3 linked regions of the Caldalkalibacillus thermarum genome follow. The protein of the gene in region 1 interacts with the protein of each later gene in a pairwise test. Links are inferred from orthologs where the notes say so. Each region holds a gene or a part of one and is shown in the gene's direction. Other genes may lie near its edges. The genes, in order: rplL, obgE and IEW48_RS00205.

The links.
Region 2: the proteins of rplL (region 1) and obgE interact in binary tests that used the Escherichia coli proteins (3 or more experiments, as listed by UniProt). The link is inferred for Caldalkalibacillus thermarum from one-to-one orthologs.
Region 3: the proteins of rplL (region 1) and IEW48_RS00205 interact in binary tests that used the Escherichia coli proteins (3 or more experiments, as listed by UniProt). The link is inferred for Caldalkalibacillus thermarum from one-to-one orthologs.

The regions. Positions count from the first base shown.
Region 1 is NZ_BMKZ01000012.1:44,428-47,195, reverse strand. It holds rplL (50S ribosomal protein L7/L12), read left to right. Parts: upstream 1-1,085; coding sequence 1,086-1,451; downstream 1,452-2,768. Other genes in the region: rpoB (DNA-directed RNA polymerase subunit beta), read left to right, coding at 2,402-2,768; IEW48_RS06615 (class I SAM-dependent methyltransferase), read left to right, coding at 1,542-2,147; rplJ (50S ribosomal protein L10), read left to right, coding at 445-957; rplA (50S ribosomal protein L1), read left to right, coding at 1-202. UniProt on the Escherichia coli protein: The binding site for several of the GTPase factors involved in protein synthesis (IF-2, EF-Tu, EF-G and RF3). Is thus essential for accurate translation.
Region 2 is NZ_BMKZ01000005.1:32,740-38,540, forward strand. What follows is about bases 1-2,960. They hold obgE (GTPase ObgE), read left to right. Parts: upstream 1-818; coding sequence 819-2,102; downstream 2,103-2,960. Other genes in these bases: rpmA (50S ribosomal protein L27), read left to right, coding at 1-25; IEW48_RS03205 (Spo0B domain-containing protein), read left to right, coding at 193-798; IEW48_RS03215 (gamma-glutamyl-gamma-aminobutyrate hydrolase family protein), read left to right, coding at 2,164-2,874. In the rest of the region: transcriptional regulator ThrR, read left to right, coding at 3,021-3,482; safA (SafA/ExsA family spore coat assembly protein), read left to right, coding at 3,622-4,509; IEW48_RS03230 (phosphotransferase), read left to right, coding at 4,591-5,601; nadE (NAD(+) synthase), read left to right, coding at 5,656-5,801. UniProt on the Escherichia coli protein: An essential GTPase which binds GTP, GDP and possibly (p)ppGpp with moderate affinity, with high nucleotide exchange rates and a fairly low GTP hydrolysis rate.
Region 3 is NZ_BMKZ01000001.1:28,555-35,407, forward strand. The notes cover bases 1-4,012. They hold IEW48_RS00205 (DNA polymerase III subunit alpha), read left to right. Parts: upstream 1-359; coding sequence 360-3,812; downstream 3,813-4,012. Other genes in these bases: IEW48_RS00200 (Cof-type HAD-IIB family hydrolase), read right to left, coding at 1-203; ystJ (NADP-dependent malic enzyme), read left to right, coding at 3,918-4,012. Also shown: more of ystJ, read left to right, coding at 4,013-5,153; IEW48_RS00215 (glutamate decarboxylase), read left to right, coding at 5,193-5,378; accD (acetyl-CoA carboxylase, carboxyltransferase subunit beta), read left to right, coding at 5,405-6,274; accA (acetyl-CoA carboxylase carboxyl transferase subunit alpha), read left to right, coding at 6,271-6,853. UniProt on the Escherichia coli protein: DNA polymerase III is a complex, multichain enzyme responsible for most of the replicative synthesis in bacteria. This DNA polymerase also exhibits 3' to 5' exonuclease activity. The alpha chain is the DNA polymerase catalytic subunit.

The DNA.
Region 1 (2,768 bases):
AGATAAGGCTGGCAACGTACATGTTCCGGTTGGCAAAGTCTCCTTTGATACGGCCAAACTGGTCGACAATATTAACACCGTAATGGAAGCTTTGATTAAAGCGAAGCCTGCTGCCGCCAAAGGAACCTATCTGCGCAATGTGTCACTCAGTTCAACGATGGGTCCTGGCATTCGTGTGAACACGGCGAAATTTGCCGGTTAATATAAATCGTTTAAGATGAACTTGACTTTTGTCACCTGAAGTGATACCATCTTACTTGTGTCCAATTAAATAGCACATGCTTAGACATGCCGTAGACAGAAGGTGCCCTGCTGGGCTTAATATCCTTCCGAGGCGTGGGTCAGGTTTCTTCAATTTGCGGATAGCCCCAAGAGAAATCCTATCCTTCGTCTGTCTACAGGCGAAGGATTTTTTTGTTTAGTTATCGATCAGGAGGTGTGAGCATGGGAACAGCACTGGAGCAAAAGAAGCAGATTGTTGAAGATATTGCCACCAAATTGCGCGAGTCTAAAGGGACGATTTTAGTTGATTACCGTGGTCTTGATGTGGCGGCTGTCACTGAATTGCGCAAACAGTTAAGGGAAGCCGGCTGTGAGCTTAAAGTGTATAAAAACACCTTGGCCCGCCGGGCGACACAAGCCATAGATTTAACCGAACTGGATCAATATCTGGTTGGTCCGACCGCAATGGCTTTCAGCCCTGAGGATGCGATTGCGGCAGCAAAAATTTTGCATAAGTTTGCCAAGGATCATGAAGAGCTGGAAATCAAAGCTGGTGTGGTGGAAGGGCAAATCGTCACCAAAGAGAAAGTAGAAGAATTAGCTGACCTGCCGTCTCGCGAAGGATTGCTGGCTATGTTGCTCAGCGTGCTGCAGGCACCTGTCCGCAACTTTGCCCTTGTGGTTAAAGCTGTGGCTGAAAAGAAAGAAGAAGCAGGCGGGCAAGCGGAGGCATAAACCTCTTACGGAAAAACGGAAAGAGGCAGTTTTCAAGCAGGTTAGTCTGATGCCGGACCTGTGATTGTATACAGATATGAAGTTGAGTTCGACCCAAGCATAAAAATCAAACTAAGGAGGAAGTTGTCATGACGAAAGAACAAATTATTGATGCGTTAAAAGAAATGACTGTGCTTGAATTAAATGAATTGGTTAAAGCCATTGAGGAAGAATTCGGTGTTGAAGCTGCTGCTCCAGTTGCTGTTGCTGGTGCTGCCGCAGCAGGTGCTGCTCAAGAAGAGCAAACTGAATTTGACGTTATCCTGGCTAATGCCGGTGGCTCCAAGATTAACGTTATCAAGGTGGTTCGTGAAATTACAGGCCTTGGCTTGAAAGAAGCAAAAGCCCTTGTTGACGAAGCACCGAAGCCAATCAAAGAAGGTGTATCCAAAGAAGAAGCTGAAGAAATCAAGTCCAAACTTGAAGAAGCCGGTGCAACTGTTGAACTGAAATAAACGCATGTAAACCCGCTGTGTTTAACAGCGGGTTTTTTGCAAGTAACAACAGTTGTATGCCTTCAAAGCAAAAGGGAGTGGCTTGACGAAATGACAGAGCATTACTATACCCAAAACCCTGAGGTGGGCCATCAACTGGCCTTGATCGAGGTGACTTTAAGGGGACAGGCGTTGCGCCTGTATACGGACCGGGGTGTATTTTCCAAAAAGAAGGTCGACTTTGGGACCCGCCTGTTGGTTGAAACGGCTGAGCTCCCTAAGGAGGGACGCATTGCGGACGTAGGTTGCGGTTATGGTCCCATCGGGTTAGCGGTAGCCAAGGAATCAGACCGGCGCCAGGTGTTCATGGTCGATATTAACTGCCGAGCCGTCAAGTTGGCAAGAAAGAATGCCCGTCTTAATCACATTGACAACGTGATGGTCAAAGAGAGCGATCTCTTGCAAGCTGTCAAGCAATATCCGTTTGATGCGATTTTGTCCAATCCGCCCATCCGGGCCGGCAAAGCGACAGTATTCAGGTTGTTTGAAGAAAGTTATGAGGCACTCAAGCCTGGAGGCGTATTGTGGATCGTTGTGCAAAAGAAGCAGGGGGCTCCTTCAGCAGTTAAAAAACTGGAGAGTCTTTTCGAACAAGTGGACGAAGTAGAGAAAAAGAAGGGGTACCGTATCATTAAGGCCATTAAATCATCCGTTTAAAAGGAAAACATCGTTAACATAAACCATTGACTGTCCATTTAAATTATGTTATTGTTATAAAATGCGAAATATAGTATGGTCAAAAAGAACACCTTTTTTTCCATTTGTCAAGTGGTTATCCTCAAAAAGGTATGAACGTTATTTTTTTGGGGCAAGCTAATAGAATAGAGCATGTCTGTCAATCAGGGGTCTCTTAAGCTGTAAGCTGATCCTTTTTTGTGTTTTGGAGATTACTTACAATGAGGGGTGAAAAGATGGCTCAGCTTGTTCAATGCGGACGTTACCGCCAAAGAAGGAGTTTTGCGCGCATCAAGGAGGTTCTGGATCTTCCCAACCTGATTGAAGTTCAGCATTCCTCTTATCGCTGGTTTTTGGAAGAAGGATTAAAAGAGTTGTTCGACGAAATATCCCCCATTGAAGATTTTGCAGGAAACCTCGTCTTGGAGTTTATCGATTATAGCTTAGGAGAACCCAAATATACCGTAGACGAAGCAAAAGAGCGTGATGTGACTTATGCCGCACCTTTGCGCGTTAAGGTGCGTTTAATCAATAAAGAAACGGGTGAGGTTAAAGAACAGGATGTGTTCATGGGCGACTTCCCGCTCATGACGGAAACAGGCA
Region 2 (5,801 bases), on another replicon or contig:
GAGTGTTTACCCTGTTGCCCAATAATGGGAAAGGTCCGGCAACAACTTTAAATGACATCAGGGAAGCCCAGCACAGCTGCTGGGCTTTTGGTTTTCGTTTAATAGTTTATATTTTATAATATGGCATATGAACATATTGGTAAATGAACCACGTTCAAATGGCCAGTCCGGCGCCCGCAGGAGGAGATTAGAGTGAATCCAGTGACAAATAAGGATGAGCGGGAGATCAAAAAAAAGATCATTGACCATCTGCGCCACTACCGCCATGACATGCTCAATCATATCCAGATGGTCAAGAGCTATGTCCAGCTGGGCCGTTTGGCTGATGTCCAGCGTTATATCGATCACATGACCCTGCAGGCACACCAGGAATCTTTGTTGTCCCAACTGGGAGATCCTGAGTTGGCTTATTTGCTGTTAACTTACAATTATCAGCGGGACCATAAGCTGCACTTGGACGTAGAAGTGAATCTGGAAGCGGAACAGATGCGCCAGATCGGCCGGGAACATCCCCACGCCTTTCACCTTGTCCACCGGCTGATTGAGCTGGTGGAAACGGGATGCAAACTGGTTCCATTTGAAAAACCTCCCCAGCTGTATCTGTTGTTTGAAGGTGACGACCATTGCCTGTCTGTCATGTGTGACTACCGGGGAAACTGGGCCCCGGATATCGGTTGCCGCCACCTCTTAGAGTTACAGGATAAGGTGCTGCGCTGCCAGGGTAAACTAGTGGAAAAAGTCCAGACTGAACAGCAACTGACGCTAGAAATCATTTGTCCATGGGCAAGTGTTAGGTAAAAAGATTGAGGTGAGCAGGGATGTTTGTAGATGTGGTGTCCATTTATGTCAAAGGCGGAGACGGCGGAAACGGGATGGTCGCTTTTCGCCGTGAAAAATATGTGCCTCACGGCGGTCCGGCTGGAGGGGATGGCGGCAAAGGGGGAGATGTTGTCCTCGAGGTGGACGAAGGATTGAACACTTTAATGGATTTCCGTTATAACAAACATTTTAAAGCTAAAAACGGTGAAAACGGGCGTTCCAAGGGACAGCACGGCAAAGGTGCCCCGGATCTTGTGATCAAGGTACCTCCGGGAACGCTGGTCAAAGATGAAGAAAGCGGCCAAGTGATCGCTGACCTTGTTAAACACGGCCAACGCGTTGTCGTAGCCCAAGGGGGGCGGGGTGGACGAGGCAACATTCGCTTTGCCACGCCCAGCAATCCCGCGCCATATATTGCTGAAAACGGGGAGCCAGGAGAAGAAAAACGGCTGACGCTGGAGCTGAAGGTGCTGGCTGATGTGGGACTGGTTGGTTTTCCTAGCGTGGGGAAATCTACACTGCTTTCCGTTGTTTCGGCTGCCAAGCCCAAGATCGCCGATTATCACTTTACGACGCTCGCCCCTAATCTGGGCGTGGTCAGGGTGGACGACATGAAAAGCTTTGTGATGGCCGATCTCCCCGGATTAATTGAAGGCGCCCATCAAGGGGTTGGACTGGGTCACCAGTTTTTGCGCCATATTGAGCGCACGCGGGTGATTGTCCACGTCATCGACATGGCTGGCAGTGAAGGGCGGGACCCCTATGAAGACTATACAACCATTAATAACGAGTTAAAGCTGTATGACTACCGTTTGGAAGAACGCCCCCAGATTATTGCAGCCAATAAGATGGATCTTCCTGGAGCGGAAGAGAACCTGCAGGCGTTTCGCCGGAAACTGGCTGATGACATTCCTGTCTATCCCATTTCTGCCGTGACGAAACAAGGGGTCAAGGAGCTGGTCTATGCCATTTATGAATTGTTAGAGACGATTCCAGAAGATGCTTTCCTGCTTACGCCCCGAGAAGATGAAGCCCATGTGACGTATATGTATGAAGAAGAACAACCAGATTTTCGTGTTTATCGTGAAAATGACGTCTTTGTTGTAGAGGGCGAAAAAATTGAGCGGTTGTTAAAAATGACTAACTTCAACTATGAGGAAGGCGCCCGGCGTTTTGCCCGCATTTTGCGCAAGATGGGGGTTGACGATGAATTGCGCAGGCTGGGGGCCACTGACGGTGATACGGTGCGTATTTTAGACTATGAATTTGAATTTATCGATTAAGTGCGGGTAAGCGTCCCAGCACGGTGCTGTCTAGGTGAGACTTAAGCAAAGGGGAGAGAGGATGAGCGTCAAAATCGGCATTACCACAGGATTGGAAGGGGAACGGAAGATCACACTGTCACAGGATAATGTGGATGCAGTGGTTCAAGCGGGGGGGCTTCCGTTTCTCTTGCCCAACCTGTGGGATGCGTCCTGTATCCCGGAGATGGCCAGAGAGTTGGATGGATTGTTACTGACAGGGGGAGGAGACATTGACCCCACCTTGTTTGGAGAGGAGCCCCATCCCAAGCTGGGGACGATCACGCCCCGGCGAGATTTTTTTGAATACCATTTGATCCGTCTGTTTTTAGAACAAAACAAACCTGTTTTAGCCATTTGCCGGGGCTGCCAAATCTTAAATGTTGCTGCGGGAGGCGACATGTACCAGGATATTGGGGCCCAGCACAATCAAAAGATTTTGCAGCATACCCAGCTTGCGCCCAGAGCCCATGCCTCCCATTATGTGCAGATTGAGCAAAACTCCCTGTTATTTTCCATTATCGGCAAAGAACGGATCAAGGTGAACAGTTTTCACCACCAGGCTATCCGCCGTCCGGCACAAGGTTTTGAAGTGAGCGGCTGGGCCAGTGATGGCGTAATTGAAGCGTTTGAAAGCAAGTGTCACCGCTTTATCCTGGGCATTCAATGGCACCCGGAATGTATGGCGGTGCAAGGGGACCAGGATGCACTAAAGCTGTTCAGAGCGTTTGTCCATGCCGCTAGGCAAGCCTGATAATAGGTGTTATTTTAGCAATTTTTGATCATTCGCTCCATTTCCGCTCCATTTCATCTAACATACCAAAATATGACCGTGTGTCTGAAGCAAAAATACTGTATAATTTTAGAAAGACAAATGTATATGTGGGGAGGACGCCGTACATGGCTGTGCACAACACTCGAGATAAAGATACCTTTTACCTGATACGTGCCGACATCTTGCCAGAATCGATGCAAAAAACCATCGAAGCCAAAAAGCTTTTAGAAACCGGTGTGGTTCACTCGATTCAGGAAGCGGTGGAGAGGGTTAAACTGAGCCGCAGTGCCTTTTATAAATACAAGGATGCCATTTTTCCTTTTAATGCGGCCATGAAGCAGAAGATTATAACCATATCTGTCAATTTGGAACACCGGACTGGGGTATTGTCCCGCATGTTAAGCTACATTGCCCAAAACAGAGGCAATATTTTGACCATTAATCAATCTATTCCCTTGCAAGGTCTGGCCCACGTCATTTTGTCCATTGATACAGCCCAAATGGATATGGACGCCACCCAATTGGCTGAAGGATTAAAAGGGCTGGATGGCGTCCAAAAGGTGATGATTATTGGCCAGGAAACTTAACCCGTTGGCATTCACCTTTCATCGTGCTTAGTATAACCCTGTCCCTCCTCTTGGCGGTTAACAGGATAAAAAAATCATGAGCAAACCGCCCACTCATGCATAAGATGTAGAGACTGAGTTATAGAGGAGGGAAATGCTCGTGAAGATTCATATTGTCCAAAAAGGGGATACATTGTGGAAATTGGCCGAAAAATATGGTGTAGACTTTGAAAAACTGAAGCAGGTGAACACCCATTTAGCCCATCCAGACCAGCTTCTGCCCGGAATGAAAGTGAAAATTCCTGTCGGACCGGTGCAGGCTAAAAAACCAGCCCCGGCTCCAAAACATGTGGTGAAAGAAAAGCCCATAACAGTGCCTGAGCCTGAGGTCAAGCCCAAAGAAGTACCTAAGTCTGAAGTGAAGGTAGAAGTGCCGAAAGAAGTGCCGAAAGAAAAAGATTACGAATTGCTGAAAGCGTTGCTTAAAAAGGCAGCACCCCATGTCTTGAAAAAGTTGTTGCTGGAAGAAAAGCCGGAAGTGATCAATCAAATTAAAATTGAACTGGATATGGCCCATCTTAATCAGATGCAGCAAACCCACTTCAACCCCATGTACCAGATCCAACAGCAGCCCGTCCATATGTACCAGCAGCCAATCCAGATGCCTGTGTATCATCCCCCAGTTAAACCTGAACCCAAACCACCCAAATTTGAACCTAAAAAGCCTGCTGAACCGAAAAAAATACCGGTGGAAGAAGTGAAGCCGAAGGCAAAGGTGAAACCAGTCCCACCGCCGCCTGCTCCTAAACATGAACCATTCTATCCATACCCGGCATACTTCCCTGCGGCTAAACCCATGTACCCCAAATGGCCACACTGTGGTCCGGTCTATCATCCTCCAGGCTGTCATCCCGCTGCCCCTTATTGGATGCTGCCGCAAGCCCCTGGGCATCCCAAGCCATATAGTATGCCGCCTTATGGCGGTCATACGCACGGGACTTATATGCCCCAGGAAATGAATGCTGCCGATGGACAACGGGAGGACTAACTGGGCAGTCAGGCAAGAGAAGCATTTTTTGCTTCTCTTTTTAATATGATGAAATCAAGGAGAGGCTTGGGAGGGTGAAGCATGAACGAATCGGAACTGAAACACTTCAAACAGTCTTTTTATAAGGGATATGGAAAAAGGATTAAAACGCTAGATGTGATTCGCCCTCACCATGTTTATGCGGCTGTTACAGATGCCGATTGTTTTGTGGTCAAGTTTTTCAGGGATGCCAACCTGTTAGGCTGGCAGCACCGCTGTATACAGCAGTTGTTGGACAAGGAAACAAGGGGTGTTGTGCCTTTTCTGCCCAATAAACATCGTTCTGTGATTAACGAATTCGAGGGGCGCATGTACGGTGTGATGCCCTTCATACCGGGTAAATCCATCGATCTCAATCACGCCTCCCATGTGCAAAACAGTCTCAGGTTGCTCGCTTATTTTCACCGGCAAGGCGGGGGAATATTTGGACGCCAACCCGCCGTTCCGGTTCAATCAAAACTCTATGCCGATTGGCACGAACGTTATGTTCAGTTTAAGCACTCATTTCGAGATTTACCGCGGAGGAAAAACCAGGATGGTCTGTTGCAGGTGGTTAGCCGTATGGCAGGTGAAGCCTTGGAGTGGGCGGAACGCACCCTTGATGCGTTTCCGCAAGCTTATATGCTTTATTTAGAAGAAGAGGCCCAATGGGAACGGCAAATCGCCCATCTGGATATTGCCCCGCACAATTTTTTAGTGATTGATGATCGTTATTTTTATGTGATTGATTATGACCGGGTGGCTTACGCCCCTCCCCTTGTGGATGTGGTCCAATTTTTTAACATGGTTTTGCCCTCTGCCAGATGGGAGTATGATGCAGTGAAACAACTGTTATCCCATTACGAACATGTTTTTCCGGTGCCGAAAGAGCAAAAACGCCTGGTTTTCTTGCTTCTTGTTTTTCCCCATGATGTATTCAGAAAGTGGCTTGGTGTTTGGCGCCGGGAGGCCAACTTCCATCCGCAACAGGTGTACCGCTATTTTCAGGAGCTGGAACAAAACTGGGACCGCCGCAGAACATTTGTCCAACGTTGTCTGGCTATGGTAAAATAAAGTAAACCAAAACGAGAATTAAATGAATATGAGACCAAAGGGGTATTATGAATGTTGGACAAGAAAATCGAGTTTACCGTGGACTGGTTAAAAGCGCTGGCCAAAAACGCCGGAGCGACCGGCCTGTTGGTGGGCGTAAGTGGAGGCGTTGATTCTGCTTTAACCGCCTTTTTGATTAAAAAAGCTTTTCCCGATCACTC
Region 3 (6,853 bases), on another replicon or contig:
AAATTGACAATGGGAGTATCCAGGTTTAATTGGTCATAGTAGGCTTTGCTGGACCGGAATGGCCGGCCGGTGGAAATGACCACATAATGGCCCTGGCTGGCAGCCTGTTGTAAAGCGTGCTTGGTTTTGGGGGAAATCTGTTTTCTGCTGGTCAGCAGTGTGCCATCCAAATCAACGGCAATGAGCAGAGGCTGTTTTGGCATAGTACCTTCAACCCTTTTTTGATATGATTAAAGCATGGAATGGACGTTTTTTTCAGTTACACAGTTGGACTGAGATGATGTATTTTACCTATTATAACGGATTTTGGCTTGGATGGAAAAGTGTTTGCCGGCTTTCTCTGTGAGAGGGGATGGAAGATGCAGCACACAGATTTTGTCCATCTGCATGTCCATAGTGAATACAGCTTGCTAGACGGGGCCAGCCGCATTACTGAGCTGGTTAAGGAAGCAAAACGGCTGGGCATGAAGGCGCTGGCTCTGACCGACCATGGGGTCATGTACGGCACCATTCCGTTTTACAAGGCATGTCAGGCGGAAGGCATCAAGCCGATAATCGGGGTGGAAGTGTATGTGACCAACAAGCCGTTGGATGAGAAGGTGAAAAAAGGGGAAGAGCATTTGTACCATTTACTGCTTTTGGCCGAAACATATGAGGGCTATCAAAATTTGATGAAGCTCTCCACCAAGGCCCACCTGGAAGGCTTTTATTATAAGCCGCGGGTAACCAAGCACTGGCTTCGTGAATATCACCGGGGACTGATTTGTCTCAGCGGCTGCCTGGCCGGAGAGCTGCAACAAGCGCTTTTGGCTGGTGACGTCGAACGGGCGAGAGCAGTTGCTTTGGAACATCGGGACATCTTTGGCCGGGATCACTACTTCATTGAATTGCAGGATCATGGATTGCCTGAACAGAAAAAGCTGAATCCCCGTCTCATCCGCTTGGCCGAGGAACTGGATATCCCTCTGGTGGTGACCAATGATGTCCATTACACCCGGGCAGAGGATGCGGTGGCCCATGATTGCTTGCTTTGCATCGGAACTGGCAAAAAAATACAGGATGATCACCGTCTCAAATTTCCCTCCCCAGAGTTTTATTTGAAAAGCGGGGAGGAAATGGCCCAATTGTTCCCCCACCTTCCCCAGGCCTATGAGAATACGCTGCGCATTGCCGAGCGTTGCCAGGTGGAGATCCCTTTGGGTCAGGAGATTTTGCCGTCTTATCCGGTACCCCAGGGAATGACCGCTATGGGCTACCTGCGCCAAAAATGTGAAGAAGGCCTGCAAGAACGCTATGAGATCATTACGGATGAGATCCGCAAGCGGCTTGACTATGAGCTGGAAGTGATCGGTCAGATGGGCTATGCCGATTATTTCCTCATCGTCTGGGATTTTATGCGCTTTGCCCATGAACAGGGAATCATTACCGGGCCGGGGCGGGGATCCGCTGCCGGCAGTTTGGTGGCTTATGTGTTAAAAATCACCAATGTGGACCCGATCAAGTATAATTTGTTGTTTGAACGCTTTCTTAACCCCGAGCGGGTCACAATGCCTGATATTGATATTGATTTTTCCGACCGGCGGCGGGACGAAGTACTCCATTATATCGTAGAGAAGTATGGAAAAGACAGGGTGGCCCAGATCATCACCTTTGGAACGCTGGGAGCCCGGGCCTGTGTCCGTGATGTGGGGCGTGTGCTGGGGCTTCCCGTTCCCGTGGTGGACCGTGTGGCCAAATGCATTCCGGCTGGTCCGGGCATGACGCTGGACAAAGCGCTGGCTTCCTCCGCAGAACTGCGGCAGATGATGGAGGAAGATGAACAGGTACGTCAGCTGATCTTAATGGCCAAGCCCTTGGAAGGTTTGGCCCGGCACACTTCCATCCATGCTGCAGGGGTGGTGATCAGTGAAAAGCCGCTCACCCATTATGTTCCCTTGCAAGAAGGACAGGACGGCATTCCGCTCACCCAGTATCCCATGGAAGATTTGGAAGCCCTGGGTTTGTTAAAAATGGATTTACTGGGCTTACGCAACTTGACCATGCTGGAAGAAATATTGCGGATTATCAATCACGGCCGCCGGGAAGATGAACGCTTGACGCTGGATGATATTCCCTTTGATGATGAAGCGACATTCCGTTTGTTAAGTGAAGGGGACACCGCTGGGGTCTTTCAGCTGGAGTCGGATGGAATGAGGAGCGTGCTGAAACGGCTCAAACCCACAACATTTGAAGATATTATCGCTGTTTTAGCTTTATACCGGCCCGGTCCTATGGATAACATCCCCTTGTTTATCCAAGCGAAGCACGGCAAAACAAAGATTGAGTATCCCCATCCCGACTTGGAACCCATTTTAAAAGACACCTATGGCATCATTGTTTATCAGGAGCAAATTATGCAGATTGCTTCTAAGATGGCGGGGTTCAGCCTGGGTGAAGCCGATTTGTTACGCCGGGCCGTGGGTAAAAAGAAGCGGGATATTTTAGAAAGGGAGCGGGATCATTTTATTAAGGGCTGTCTGGCACGGGGGTACGAACAGGAGGTAGCGGAACATGTTTACGATCTGATCGTCCGTTTTGCCGATTACGGGTTTAACCGTTCCCATTCTGCCGCTTACGCTGTCATCGCCTACCAATTGGCCTATTTCAAGGCCCATTATCCGGTCGCTTTTCTGGCTGCACTCCTGTCCATGAACCTTTCCTCCCCTGAAAAAGTGGCTGACTATTTGCATCAGGCAGCCAAACGGGGCATTAAAGTGCTGCCACCTTCGGTGCTGCACAGTGAAGAGGGGGTCACGGTGGAACAGGGTCACATCCGCCTGGGCTTGAGTGTGATCAAGAATGTGGGGGCGGCCGCTGTCCGGGAAATTAAGCAGGCCAGGCAGGAGGGGCCGTTTAGAAATGTGCTCGATTTTTGTCAACGGGTCGATTTACGCATATGTAACCGCCGGGTGATCGAGGCGCTCACCCTGGCAGGGGCACTGGATGAGCTGGGGATGCACCGGGCACAGGTGCTGGCCAATTTAGATGAGATATTGGACATGGCTGAAAGGGCACAAGGGTTAAAAGCCAGCGACCAGCTGTTCTTTTTTGCCGATGAACTGCCTGATGATTACACCTGGCATGAAGTGACGCCTTTTTCCGCCCATGAGCAGTTAAAATATGAAAAAGAGGTGCTGGGTTTTTATTTATCCGGCCATCCATTGGATGCTTACCGCGATCAGGTGAAGCGCTTTGGGGTTATCCCCCTCCCTGAGCTGCTAGAGACACCACAAGGGAAGCGGGTGCGCACTGTTGGCTATGTGTACCGGGTCAAAAGGATCACCACGAAAAAAGGAGAGGCGATGGCTTTTGTCCAATTAGAAGATCAGGGCGTAGAAATGGACACTGTCGTTTTCCCTCAAGTGTTTGCCAAAGAGCCTACTTTGTACAGGGAGGACAATCTGCTTTTGGTGGAGGGCAAACTGGAGGAACGGGAAGACCGCAAACAGTTGATCATCACCCGCGCCGTTGACCTGACTAAACTGGAGCCCCAAAAGCAGCAAGATCAGCTTGTGAAGGAGGATGCCTGTCAGCTCTTTGTCAAGATCGCCCCTGAAATAGAAGAAGGCGGAAAATTAAAGGCTTTGGAAGCATTGTTACGCCAGCACGGGGGGAAAACGCCAGTCTATTTGTTCTATGAGCGCCAGCGCAAAACCATCCGCTTGGGGGAGAGTTACCATGTTCAGTTAAGCGAAACCTTACTGGACAAGCTAAAAACCCTCTTAAACGACCCAGAAGCGGTTAAGGTCAGAAGAGTGTCCCCGCCCCGGTGAAGTTAGAAGCAGGTGTTAAAAATAGCTGTTGTACTCTGTTTACACTTATTCTCCATTTGTTATAATGAAAATCAAGTGATCAGTTTCGATAAGGAGCGTGAAACGATGCCCACCATCAGGGAAGAGTCCTTGCATTTGCACCGTCAAAACAGGGGGAAACTGGCGGTTAAATCCAAGGTACCTGTGCGCAATGCCAAAGATTTGAGTTTAGCTTATTCGCCAGGGGTGGCAGAACCTTGTAAAGAGATTTTCGATAATCCGGAAGCGGTTTATGAATATACCATGAAAGGAAATGCGGTTGCCGTTGTATCTGATGGAACGGCTGTCCTCGGCTTGGGCAATATCGGGCCGCGGGCAGCGCTGCCTGTGATGGAGGGAAAAGCGGTCTTATTCAAATCATTTGCCGGTGTCGATGCCTTTCCTATTTGTTTAGATACGACGGATGTGGATAAAATTGTAGAGACGGTAAAATTATTGGAACCGACCTTTGGCGGGGTCAATCTGGAAGATATTGCGGCTCCCAATTGCTTTGAAATTGAAGAACGCCTCAAACGGGAAACGAATATTCCTATTTTCCATGATGACCAGCATGGCACAGCGATTGTGACCCTGGCCGGACTGGTCAACGCCTTAAAAGTGGTTGGTAAAGAACTGTCCCGTGTCAAGGTTGTCATCAATGGTGCCGGTGCAGCTGGCATTGCCATTATCAAGCTGTTGTATCGCATGGGCGTGCGGGATATGATTTTATGTGACTCTAAAGGGGCTATTTACGAGGGACGTCCCTATGGGATGAATTCCATTAAAGAGGAAGTGGCCAGAATAACCAACCGCCACTTTATAAAGGGCGCATTAAGCGATGCCATCCGCGAAGCAGATGTGTTTATCGGGGTTTCTGTGGCCGGAGCTCTCACGAAAGAGATGATTAAATCGATGAATGAGGACCCAGTTATTTTTGCCATGGCCAATCCGGTGCCTGAAATTATGCCGGATGAAGCTTTTGAAGCGGGGGCCAAAGTAATGGGCACCGGCCGTTCCGACTTCCCCAATCAAGTGAATAACGTTCTGGCTTTCCCCGGCATTTTCCGGGGTGCCCTGGATGTCTACGCTACGCATATTAACGAGGAGATGAAGGAAGCAGCGGTATATGCTATTGCAAACTTGATTAGTGATGATGAATTATCGGCCGACTATGTGATTCCGGCTCCGTTTGACCCCCGGGTGGCTCCCGCTGTGGCTGCGGCTGTGGCCAAAGCGGCAATGGAAACAGGGGTGGCCAGACGCCGGGTTGATCCTGAAAAAGTGGCCCAGAAAACCAGGGCACTGGCCATGATCGAGGGCTAACCAACTGTGTGTTGATAAAACAAGGAGGACAAATCGGCAATGTGGACGGTCATTTATATTGCACCCAGTGCCAAAATAGCTGAAAAAATTCAAGATCGTCTGACCGAAGAAGGTTTTCTGGTGAAAGTGAGATCAATCCAGCATGGCAAACAGTATGAAGTCCTTGTACCTGAAAGTGAACTTGATGATGTGCGTGAAGCACTGGCTTACATCTTACAATCCTAAACATGCTTAACATGTGAGGTGTTCATGTGTTAAAGGATCTGTTTTCCAAACGTCGCAGGTATGCCACCATCCTGTCTGAGCAAGCAAAAAAAGAGATTCCGGAAGGGTTAATGACCAAGTGCAAGCAGTGTGGAACGATTACCTACACCAAAGAACTAAAGAAACAGCTCATGGTGTGCGCAGCATGCGGCTATCATTTTCCCGTGACTGCCCGCGAGCGGATTGAGATGACCCTTGATGAAGGCCGGTTTTTTGAATATGATAGCGATATGGTCTCCAAGGATCCCCTTGGCTTTCCCGATTATCCGCAGAAATTGAAGCAGGATATGGAAAAAACAGGGCTTCATGAGGCTGTGATTACGGGTGAGGGAACCATCAAGGGGTACCCTGTGGTCATAGGTGTGATGGATGCCCGTTTCCGCATGGCCAGCATGGGCTCCGTCGTAGGAGAAAAAATTACCCGGGCTATTGAACGGGCAATCCAGAAACGCTACCCCTTTGTCTTGTTTTCTGCTTCTGGCGGAGCACGCATGCAAGAAGGGGTGCTCAGCCTGATGCAGATGGCCAAAACCAGCGCTGCTTTAGCCCAGTTGGATAAAGCAGGCATTCTGTTTATCTCTGTTTTGACCAATCCAACGACCGGCGGGGTGTCGGCAAGCTTTGCTTCCCTGGGCGATTACAACATTGCTGAGCCCAAAGCCCTGATTGGTTTTGCCGGCCGGCGGATTATTGAGCAGACGATCCGTCAAGAATTACCAGATGACTTTCAGACGGCTGAATTTTTGCTCTCCCATGGACAACTGGACATGGTTGTTCACCGCCAGGAGATGAGAGACCGTCTGGCCGATATCCTTGACATTCATGCCCATGTCCATGCCGAACGGAGGGGGAAATAATGGCAGTTTTGCCCTTTGAGCGCCCTCTTATTGAGTTGCGCAAAAAAATAGATGAGTTGAAGCAATTTACCAAAGAAAAGGGAATTGATTTTTCAGAGGAGATCAATCGCCTGGAAGAAAAAGCACGGCGCTTGGAAGAAGAGATATACAGCAACTTAACGCCTTGGCAGCGGGTTCAAATTGCCCGTCACCCTGACCGGCCCACTACCTTAGATTACATAAGCTTGATCTTTGAAACCTTTGTGGAAATTCATGGCGACCGTCTGTATGGAGATGACCCGGCCATAGTGGCGGGCATCGCCAAGCTGGACGGCCAGCCTGTGACCATTGTTGGCCATCAGAAGGGAAAGGATACGAAAGACAATATCGCCCGTAATTTTGGCATGCCCCATCCCGAAGGCTACCGCAAAGCGCTCAGGGCCATGCAGCAGGCCCATAAATTTTCCCGTCCCATTATCTGTTTTATTGATACGCCCGGGGCCTATCCAGGCAAAGCGGCTGAAGAGCGGGGACAAAGCGAAGCGATCGCCCGCAATCTACGGGAAATGGCCCGCTTTGAAGTCCCTATCATCTGTGTTG